Regions from separate parts of the Clostridium sp. JNZ J1-5 genome, predicted to be linked through region 3. Evidence: predicted binding sites of a transcription regulator. Region 3 holds the regulator's gene; each other region holds the start of a gene.
What was found. The regulator NrdR, encoded in region 3, represses ribonucleotide reductase genes. The targets are predictions, from matches to a motif close to CACNANATNTNGTG.
Positions count from the first base shown of each region.

Region 1: a site for NrdR is predicted at 1,844-1,857, ahead of nrdD (anaerobic ribonucleoside-triphosphate reductase). Genes of this name have one in related genera too.
Region 2: a site for NrdR is predicted at 1,532-1,545, ahead of ACWW38_RS16265 (vitamin B12-dependent ribonucleotide reductase). Genes of this name have one in related genera too.

Region 1 is NZ_CM132773.1:2,330,302-2,333,596, reverse strand. It holds gene nrdD (anaerobic ribonucleoside-triphosphate reductase) at 1-1,827, opposite strand, end outside; gene ACWW38_RS11350 (helix-turn-helix domain-containing protein) at 2,153-2,815, opposite strand; gene ACWW38_RS11345 (DUF3783 domain-containing protein) at 2,965-3,295, opposite strand, start outside.
Region 2 is NZ_CM132773.1:3,398,259-3,401,553, forward strand. It holds gene ACWW38_RS16265 (vitamin B12-dependent ribonucleotide reductase) at 1-1,482, opposite strand, end outside; gene ACWW38_RS16270 (calcium-transporting P-type ATPase, PMR1-type) at 2,497-3,295, opposite strand, start outside.
Region 3 is NZ_CM132773.1:187,286-190,580, reverse strand. It holds gene sigE (RNA polymerase sporulation sigma factor SigE) at 1-303, shown strand, start outside; gene sigG (RNA polymerase sporulation sigma factor SigG) at 376-1,149, shown strand; gene ACWW38_RS01010 (YlmC/YmxH family sporulation protein) at 1,238-1,492, shown strand; gene nrdR (transcriptional regulator NrdR) at 1,559-2,023, shown strand; gene pgeF (peptidoglycan editing factor PgeF) at 2,156-2,875, shown strand; gene ACWW38_RS00995 (response regulator transcription factor) at 2,895-3,295, shown strand, end outside.

The DNA.
Region 1 (3,295 bases), 1.5 Mb from region 3:
ATCCATCTCAATATATGTTATATGTCCACCATTACATAGCTTATGAAAAGGTGCTTCTAAATCTATCTTTTCTTTAATTGATATTTTATGATATACAGGTATATGATAACTATTTGTATAGTAATCTTTATCTGTAACCCCTTCAATCTTACCAAACACAGCTTGATCTTGAAGTATAAACTTTCCTGAAAGCCCTTCTGCTGGTGTTGCATAACAAGACCAGTTAAGTTTATCTATTTCCTTATATTTATCACAAAATTCTCTAATGTATGTAACTATTCTTACACCTAAATCATATGTCTCTTTGCTCTCACCTTGATGTTTCCCAACTAGTGCAATTAATGTTTCTGCAAGTCCTATAAATCCTACTCCCCAAGTTCCTTGTCTAAGTATTGGCTCTATTGAATCTTCTGGCCCTAAATTTTCTGATCCACGCATTAAATGCTCTCCTGCAACAAATGGTAAATCTTTTACCTTTAAATTTTTAAGTACACTATATCTATGTAACAATGATTCTCTAGTAAGTTGTAGTCTATTATCTAAAAGAGAGAAAAACTTATCTATATTTCCTTTTGCCAGAATCCCTACTCTTGGCAAGTTTATAGTAGCTGGAGCTATATTCCCTCTACCTGCTGGTCCTGGTTCTCCATTTATATTTGACATTATGTAAGTTCTACACCCCATAGTTGCAGCTATAACACCTTTATCATAGTACTCTTTATTGAAGTCGGCATCCAAATTCATAAACATAGGGTTCATTCTCTTACTAGCAACCCTGCATGCAAGCTCATACAGATAATAATAAGGATCATTTTCTTCTCTATTCACACCATTTTTAACTCTAAATATTATGTTAGGGAATATAGGTTGTTCTCCTTTTCCGAGACCTCTTTCATATTCTTCGAGGAACATTCTGTCTATCATAGCAGCATCCTCGCTTTGTGGAAGTCCTAGGTTTATTGAGCTAAACGGCACCTGACTACCAGCTCTTGAATGCATAGTGTTTAGATTATATACTATTCCTTGCATTGATTGACGAACTACTTTTTCTAATTTTCGCTCTACTATTTCATCTAGATTTTCAACATTACCAAAGCTTTCTTTATATTCTTTTCTTATTTCTTTTCTTGACATATCCACAAATTTAGCCATGTCATTATCAAAATTCACATGTGACTGTCCACCAAACATATCATTTTGAGTACTTTGCAATAATATACATGATAGCTCTGCTGCTGATTCTATCCTTTTAGCAGGAAGTATTGTGCCATATCCTGTATTAAAACCTCTTGATAAAATCTTTCCTGTTTCTATATTTAAACAATTTGTTGTTAAGTTGTACGAATCTAAATCATGAAAATACACATCTCCATTTTCATGAAGTTTTGCTAAATGCTTAGGCATCATACCTAAGTTATGCCACTTATTTGATTCACTTGCTATTCTTAAAAGTTTTGAACTAAAGTTATTTCCAACGTTTGCATTATCCCTATCCGTTTCTACACCTATTTTTTCAATAACTTTCATTAAATCCGATTTCTTTTCTCTTATCTTTGTTCTTTCACTTCTATAATTTGAATAAGTCCTTCCAATTAATTTATATCCACTTTCTAATAAAATCTTTTCAACTATATTTTGTATCTCTTCAACAGTTATTTCTTCGCATTCCATATTTTCAATTTCTCGTATAACCTTTTGTGTAAGTTCAATAGCTTCGCTTTCTTTTAAATTAAAAGCAATTTCTTCAGCCGATCCTTTTATAGCATTGGTTATCTTTATAGAATCAAAGTTAACATGTCTACCATCTCTTTTAACCACATATAGCATACCAAATACCTCCAACCACTACATATTGTACCTTGCCTATTATACTCTACAATATTTTTATTATCAATATCGTAATATATCATATAAAATTAATAGTCTCTACATAGTTTCTTTTTCTTCTTTTTATTACGTTTTTTATACCTTTAGTAGAATTGACATGAGAATATTGCTTCCATATATTTATCCACTCGGAAATTTAATGAAAATAATTATTATATCTATTTTTATGATAAGGCTTATTTTTATAATGAACTCTTATTTAAACCTCCTAATAAAAAATAGCAACAGAAAAATATCTGTTGCTACTATCAATTTACACCAAACTTTATAGTTTTATTTCTACTCTTTCTAATTTCATTAGTACTTTAATTTCTTTTACACCTACTGTTTCAGTTCTCACACTGCCTCTATTGCTTATCAGTAATAATTTACTGCTGTCTAACTTCTTAATTTGTCTTATATATCTTTCTCCACTCTTTTCTATAAGGCATATAGAGTTATTTTCCACTTCATGAACTATATGTCCAAAGGCTATATCTCCTTTTGCAATCCTATACCCTACCATATCGTCATCTTCTATTTCTAAAAATAAAACTTTATCTTTAGCATAACCTTCTATTTTATTATTCATAATAGGCATCTGTCTTCCGCCTAATACTTTATTTAAGTCATATCCATATATAGGTACAGTTTTTAATACTGAACTAAAGGCGTCGTTCCATACATCATTTACTTTTTCTATAGTCTTTTTAGGTTCTACTATTTCTTCCTTAGTAAAAATTTCTGTTTCAAAAGACATTGTTATGTCATTTAGGTCTTTATCTAAAACCTTAGATATTTTCTGCATAACACTTTCATTTATAACTTTCCTTCCACTTTCAACTTCCTTTATGAAGCTCTCTGAGACACCAATTTTTTTAGCTAATTGTTTTTCAGTCATACCTGTACTTAGTCTAGCCTCTTTAATTTTAATACCTACTCTGCTCATATAAATTGCCTCCGATTTACCATATAAATATATTTATCTGATGCTTTAAATATATTTTAATATAAATCCTTTACTTTTTCCATTATTATGTTTATAGATTATAAAGTAAGAGCCTTGAAATTATTATATTTCAAGGCTCTGTAAAATGACTATTTCATATTTTCAAATCTACTTTTCTCTTCCATTAAATGCTCTAGTAGATAACTAAACTTCCACTTAATAGAAGTAGGTGTAACAACTGCAAAAATAGGTTTTGAAGCATAGATAGCTTTCATTTGCCTCATAGCACTAGTAATTTCTTCATCGTTACATTGATAAAACAGCACCACTTTTTCATTGGGCAATTCACCGTTTATGGACTCACTTTGCTTTCCATCTATTATATCTTCTAATACTAAATCATACTTTTGTTCATCTATAACTTTATAACCAGGTAAATTATTTTCCTCTAAAATTCTTTTTAAGGTTTCTTCCTCATTA
Region 2 (3,295 bases), 410 kb from region 3:
TGCTTCATCAGAATCATAAGGATAACCTATGGCCATAAATAATGAAGCTATATTTGCAATGCCTAGGCCGGTTGTTCTGAATAAGTAGGTTTTTCTTGCTATATCTTCTGTAGGAAATTGTCCCCAGTGAATAGAAGCTTCTAAGGCAAGTTGAATTAATCCAACCATATGGACGTATCCATTTAAATCAAATTCTTTTGTATCTGTATTATAAAAATTATATATATTAATTGAAGCTAGATTACAAGATGTATCGTTTAAAAAGGCATATTCACCACATGGATTAGTAGAATTTATTCTATTGTATGGTGCATTGTATTTTCCGTCTTCACCGCAAGGACAAGTGTGCCAAGCATTAAATATATCATCAAATTGTGGAGCAGGGTCTGCACATTTCCATGCACATTCATTAAAAGTATCCCACAATTCAGATACATTAAGTTTCTTATTTACGGAACTATCAACTCTACCTTTTAATTCTATGGTTGAATTAGGATCATTTTCAAGATTGCTTACTTTTTCCATAAATTCATCAGAAAATCTAACAGAATTGTTTCCATTTTGTCCAGAAACAGTCTCGTAAGCCTCACCTTCAAAACTAATGTCATATCCCATTTTGCCTAGAGCCCTAACCTTATCTTCCTCTTTAGCTTTCCAGCTTATAAAATCCATAATTTCAGGATGATCTACATCAAGACATAACATTTTTGCAGCACGTCTTGTGGTACCACCAGATTTTATAGCGCCAGCATTTCTATCTAACCCCTTTAGAAAGCTCATAAGTCCAGAGGAAAATCCACCTCCAGAGAGAGGTTCGCCCTTTGCTCTTATAGAAGAGAAATTAGTTCCAGTTCCAGAACCGCCCTTAAATAGCCTAGTTTCAGTTATATACTGTTCAGAAATAGAATGCAATCCTAAAAGTTTATCCTCTATAGAAAGTATAAAACAAGCTGATGCTTGAGTTCGTGTATATGCATCATTGCTTTCTACAACTTTATTTTCTGCTTCATCATAATAGAAGCTACCGTTTTTTGAACCTTTTATCCCATAAGATAATGCAAGTCCTGTATTAAACCATTGTGGTGAATTAGGTGCATACATTTGGTTTAATAATCCATAAACCATCTCATCATAGAAAATTTCAGCTTCTTTTTCTGTTGTAATTAGCTTTTCATCTTTCAATGCTTCACACCAGAAATTTACTAATCTGTGGGCAACCATTTTCATACTATTTTCATACCCAAGCTTGTTAGGTACACCAGCTCTTCTGAAATATTTCGAAGCTATAATATCACAAGCATTTTGTGAATAATGCTCAGGAAATTCTAAATTTTTCATGTCCACTAAGGTATTTCCAGTTTTATAATCCTTTAAAACTACATCTACTTTTTTCCAATTGAATAAGTCATAAACAGTCTTTGAATTGTCTTTTTCCAACTCTTTGGTATAATATCTATTGATGATCTTTAATATAGAGCTCATATGAATCCTCCTAAACAATACTATATGTAGTTAGTTATTTAATGAAAAATACTACATGTAGTATTATATAGTAAAAGTAGGTAATGTTCAAGAAGAATATTTGTAAAATATTTACTTGACAATCAAAAACCTAATAAAATAGCAGACTTTATGTTAAAAAAATTTTTTCTGTGTAAGTTTTTAACATAAAAGTATATTACAACAAAATGGCGGCCTTGGTAACTACAGAATAAGGTGCTAAAAATCGAAGGTATATAATTCAACAGAGAATCTTCGCTGCGTTAAGAAGTTCTAAGTTTGTGCCTTTAAAAATTGCCTACCCAGTCCTATGCATCGTCCTGATGCAGGCCTGGCTCCCACCCGTCCTAGGTGGGAATTACGGCAATTTTTAAATTCACAAACTAAGAACTTCTAGAACTTGCTCAAAATTCTCTTAATGAATTATACACCTTCTTCCTTTTAGTACCTTAAACTAGGTAAAACAAGGCCGCCATTACTTATACAAAGCATATATTAATAACTGTAGTAGTAATTACTATTTAGACTATAGATAATTTATTAACTGTAGTAAGTATTATTATTAATCAACATTCTATCGCATTTATATATAGTAATTTTTTAAGTTGTACTTAATAATAATTACTTAGTAGCTTTACAGTGTGGCTACGCCATGCAAAATTATCATTTTGCTTTTTGAAGTCCTTTTAGTATTTACTTTAGTAATTATTAGTTGCAACTAATTAAGGCATGTAAGATTACTGGCTAGCATATATGTGTCAATTGAAGAAACTTTGAAGGAATAATTAGTAGTACTTAAGACTGCTGTTTTAAAAATCCGTAATTGTGCTCAAGGACGAGCACAGCCCGCTCCCCGACAGGACTTCGGATGGAGCGGGGTAGGATTTTTAAATAAAGCAGCCTTTAGTACTACTCTATGAACTGAAGGTTTCTCAATGACACATATATGCGTTAGCCAAGTAATCTTATATGCCGCCATTTTGTAGCACTTTACTTTTATTTAGATTTTTTAAATAACTTAATAATTTCATTAAATAGTAACGGCATTAAGCTTAAAATTATTACCCAAAGCCAATCATATGAATTTAATCTATATACATTAAATATATTGGCAAGTATAGGTACATATAAAATAATGTTCTGAAGCAGTATACCTAATATTATAGATATTATTAGAAGTTTATTACTAAATAATCCTAAACTAAATATGGACTTTTTTGTACTTCTCATATTTAGCGAATGTATAAGTTCAGAAATACTCATTACCATAAAAGCCATGGTTTGTGCATGCATAAGAGAATTTGAATATTTTTTCATGCCAATAAAAAATGCAATTAATGTTATAACTCCTATTAAAGCTCCATTAAAAAGTAAATTCCATAAGGAGCCTGCGAAAATACTCTCTTTAGGACTTCTTGGTTTTTCGCCCATGACACTTTCATCCTTAGGATCAACGCCTAAAGCAAGTGCAGGGAGAGAGTCAGTGACAAGATTTATCCATAAAATGTGTATTGGTCTTAATGGAGTAGCCCATCCAATAACTATAGCTATAAATATAGCTATTATTTCCCCCATATTACAGGAAAGTAAAAATAAAATAGATTTCTTAATATTTTTGTATATGTTTCTACCTTCTTTAATAGCAGAAACTATGGTTGAGAAGTTGTCATCAGTTAATATCATATCTGAGGCACCTTTAGCAACGTCTGTACCAGTAATGCCCATTGCCACACCTATATCTGCTATTTTCAGTGATGGGGCATCATTTACGCCATCACCAGTCATGGATACAATA
Region 3 (3,295 bases):
GAACCACTAAATACTGATTGGGATGGAAATAAATTATTATTGTCTGATATTTTAGGAACAGAAAATGATATGGTATATAATTTAATTGAAGATGAAGTAGATAAACAACTTTTATTTATTGCAATGAAAAAGTTAAGTGATAGGGAAAAGGAAATCATTAAATTAAGATTTGGGTTAACTGGAAAAGGTGAAAAGACACAAAAGCAAGTTGCTGATATATTAGGAATTTCACAGTCATATATATCTAGGTTGGAAAAAAGAATTATTAGAAGATTAAAAAAAGAAATTAACAAAATGGTATAGATTGTCCGTAGTATAAATGGACACTCCTGAGGAGATACTTAAAATGTGACTACTCTGAGGGAGCTGATTACTATGATGATAAATAAAGTGGAAATATGCGGGGTAAATACAGCGAAATTACCTATATTGAAAGAAAAAGAAATGAAAGAACTATTATTAAAAATGAAGGATGGTGACAATGATTCGAGAGAGAAATTTATAAGAGGAAATCTAAGACTTGTCCTTAGTGTAATACAGAGGTTTAATAATAGAGGAGAAAATGTTGATGATCTATTTCAAGTAGGATGCATAGGGCTTATAAAAGCTATTGATAACTTTGATTTAAGCCAGAACGTAAAGTTCTCTACTTATGCAGTTCCAATGATTATAGGTGAGATAAGAAGATACTTAAGAGACAATAATTCAATAAGAGTAAGTAGATCATTAAGAGATATAGCATATAAAGCGTTACAGGTAAGAGATAAACTTATAAATAAAGAAAATAAGGAGCCAACGGTATCTCAAATAGCTAAAGAGTTAGATATACCAAGAGAGGATGTTGTATTCGCACTAGACGCAATTCAAGACCCTGTATCATTATTTGAGCCTATATATCATGATGGAGGAGATGCTCTTTATGTAATGGATCAAATAAGTGATAGTAAAAGTATTGATGATAGTTGGATTGAAAACATATCAATAAAAGAAGCTATGAAAAAATTAAATGATAGGGAAAAGTTAATTTTAAATATGAGGTTTTTTCAAGGGCGTACTCAAATGGAGGTAGCAGATGAAATAGGAATATCACAAGCACAAGTTTCAAGACTTGAAAAAACAGCTTTAAAACATATGAGAAAGTATGTATAAAGAGCCTAAGGGCTCTTTTTCATTTTAATATTAATATTATATATAGGTACATACATATAATGTAATAAAAATGTTAGGAGATGATTTTATGGCACTTTATTCTATAAACAATTTAAAGTTAATGGAGGTAATAGATATTAATACCGGTTCAAAACTGGGATACATAAGGGACTTATTAGTTGATTGTGAGGAGTATAAAATACTATCTCTTATTATACCAAGGGAGAAGAATTCATGGTTTTCTAAAAATAATAATATCGAGATAGCTTGGGATAAAATAACGAAAATTGGAGTGGATGTCATTTTGGTAGATTTAGATAACATAACATTTGACAATAAGTAGTAGTAATGTACACAAAAAAATAGTATAATGTAAAATGAAAAACTATAAGAAAAAGGGCGTGGTATTTTGAAGTGTCCATATTGTGGCTTTGAAGAAAGTAAAGTTGTTGACTCAAGGTCAACAGAGGACCACAAGGCAATTAGAAGAAGAAGAGAATGTCTAAAATGTAATAAAAGATACACTACATATGAGAAAATTGAGGACATACCTATACTTGTTATAAAAAAAGATTCAAATAGGGAATATTTTGATAAGTCAAAAATAATTAATGGACTTCTTAAAGCTTGTCAAAAGAGACCAGTTTCAAGATTACAAATTGATGCTATAGCAGATGAAATTGAAAAAAAGATGAGTAATGATATGTTAACTGAAGTAAAATCAGAAGTGATTGGTGAAATGATTATGGAAAGATTAAAAAAGATTGATGAAGTCTCATATGTTAGATTTGCATCCGTATATAGACAATTCAAAGATATTAATACATTTATTGAAGAAATAAAAAATTTAATGTCAAATAAAAAAATTCATTAATAATGCCCTAATAATATAGTAGGGCTTTTTTGTTATGTTAAAATAGAGTTAAGAAAGTAAATTAATATGAGTTTCTTTATAGTAAGTCAGATTTAATGTTAAAATATAACTAAGTGATGAGGAGATTTTTTTATGGATTATGTTAATTTCACTATTGAAAATAAATATAAGTTTTTAAAAATTGTAGAAGGGGAAGCAGAAATATATTTTTCTACATCCGAAGGGGGACTTAATTTTAATAAAAATATTACTGAAGGAGTTAACAATTTAAACAATTTAAAAATGTGGTTTAATCTAAGAGAAATAGGATATTTAAATCAAATTCATAGTGATAGTGTACATTTATATGATGGAATTATCCATGAGGGAGATGCAATTTTAACCAATAAAAAGGGAGTAGGTATAGGAGTATTTACAGCAGATTGCGTTCCTATACTAATTTATGATAAAAAGAATGGAGCTATAGGAGCTGTTCATAGTGGATGGAAAGGAACTTTTAAATGTATAATTGCAAAAGCTATACATAAAATGGCAGAAGTTTATAAAACTAAAATAGAAGATGTTTCTGTATATATAGGACCACACAATATGGAATGCTGTTATGAAGTGGGAAAAGAATTAATTGACAAGTTCTTAGAGCAAGAGATTTATAAAAACTCAAATATATCAACTGGAGTGAATTTAAGTATGCAAAAGTGTATAATAAAACAACTGCAACATTTAGGATTAGAATTAAGTCAGATTCACACTTTGGATATATGTACATTTTGTAATAAAGAAAATAATTTATACTCCTATAGAAAATCTACAGAGAAAGATGGAAGAATGTTTTCTTTTATATTTGTTAAATAATATGTTTGGAGGTTAAAAGATGGCAGAAGAAAAAATTTTGATTGTTGATGATGAAGATCATATAAGAGAGCTAATTAAATTTAATTTAGAGAAAAATGGGTATAGAGCTATTTGTGCTGAAGATGGTGTAGAGGCATTAAAATTAGCAAAAAAAGAGCTACCTCAGTTAATACTCCTTGATGTTATGCTTCCTGGCATGGATGGATATGATGTATGCAAAGAAATAAGAAAAGATAATAATATTTCTAATACACCAATAATAATGATAACTGCTAAAAGCGAAGAACTAGATAAAATTTTAGGATTGGAACTTGGTGCAGATGATTATATGACAAAACCATTTTCTGTAAGAGAATTAATTGCAAGGACCAAGGCGGTTTTAAGAAGAACAAAACCACAAAGCATTGAAAAGGTATATAA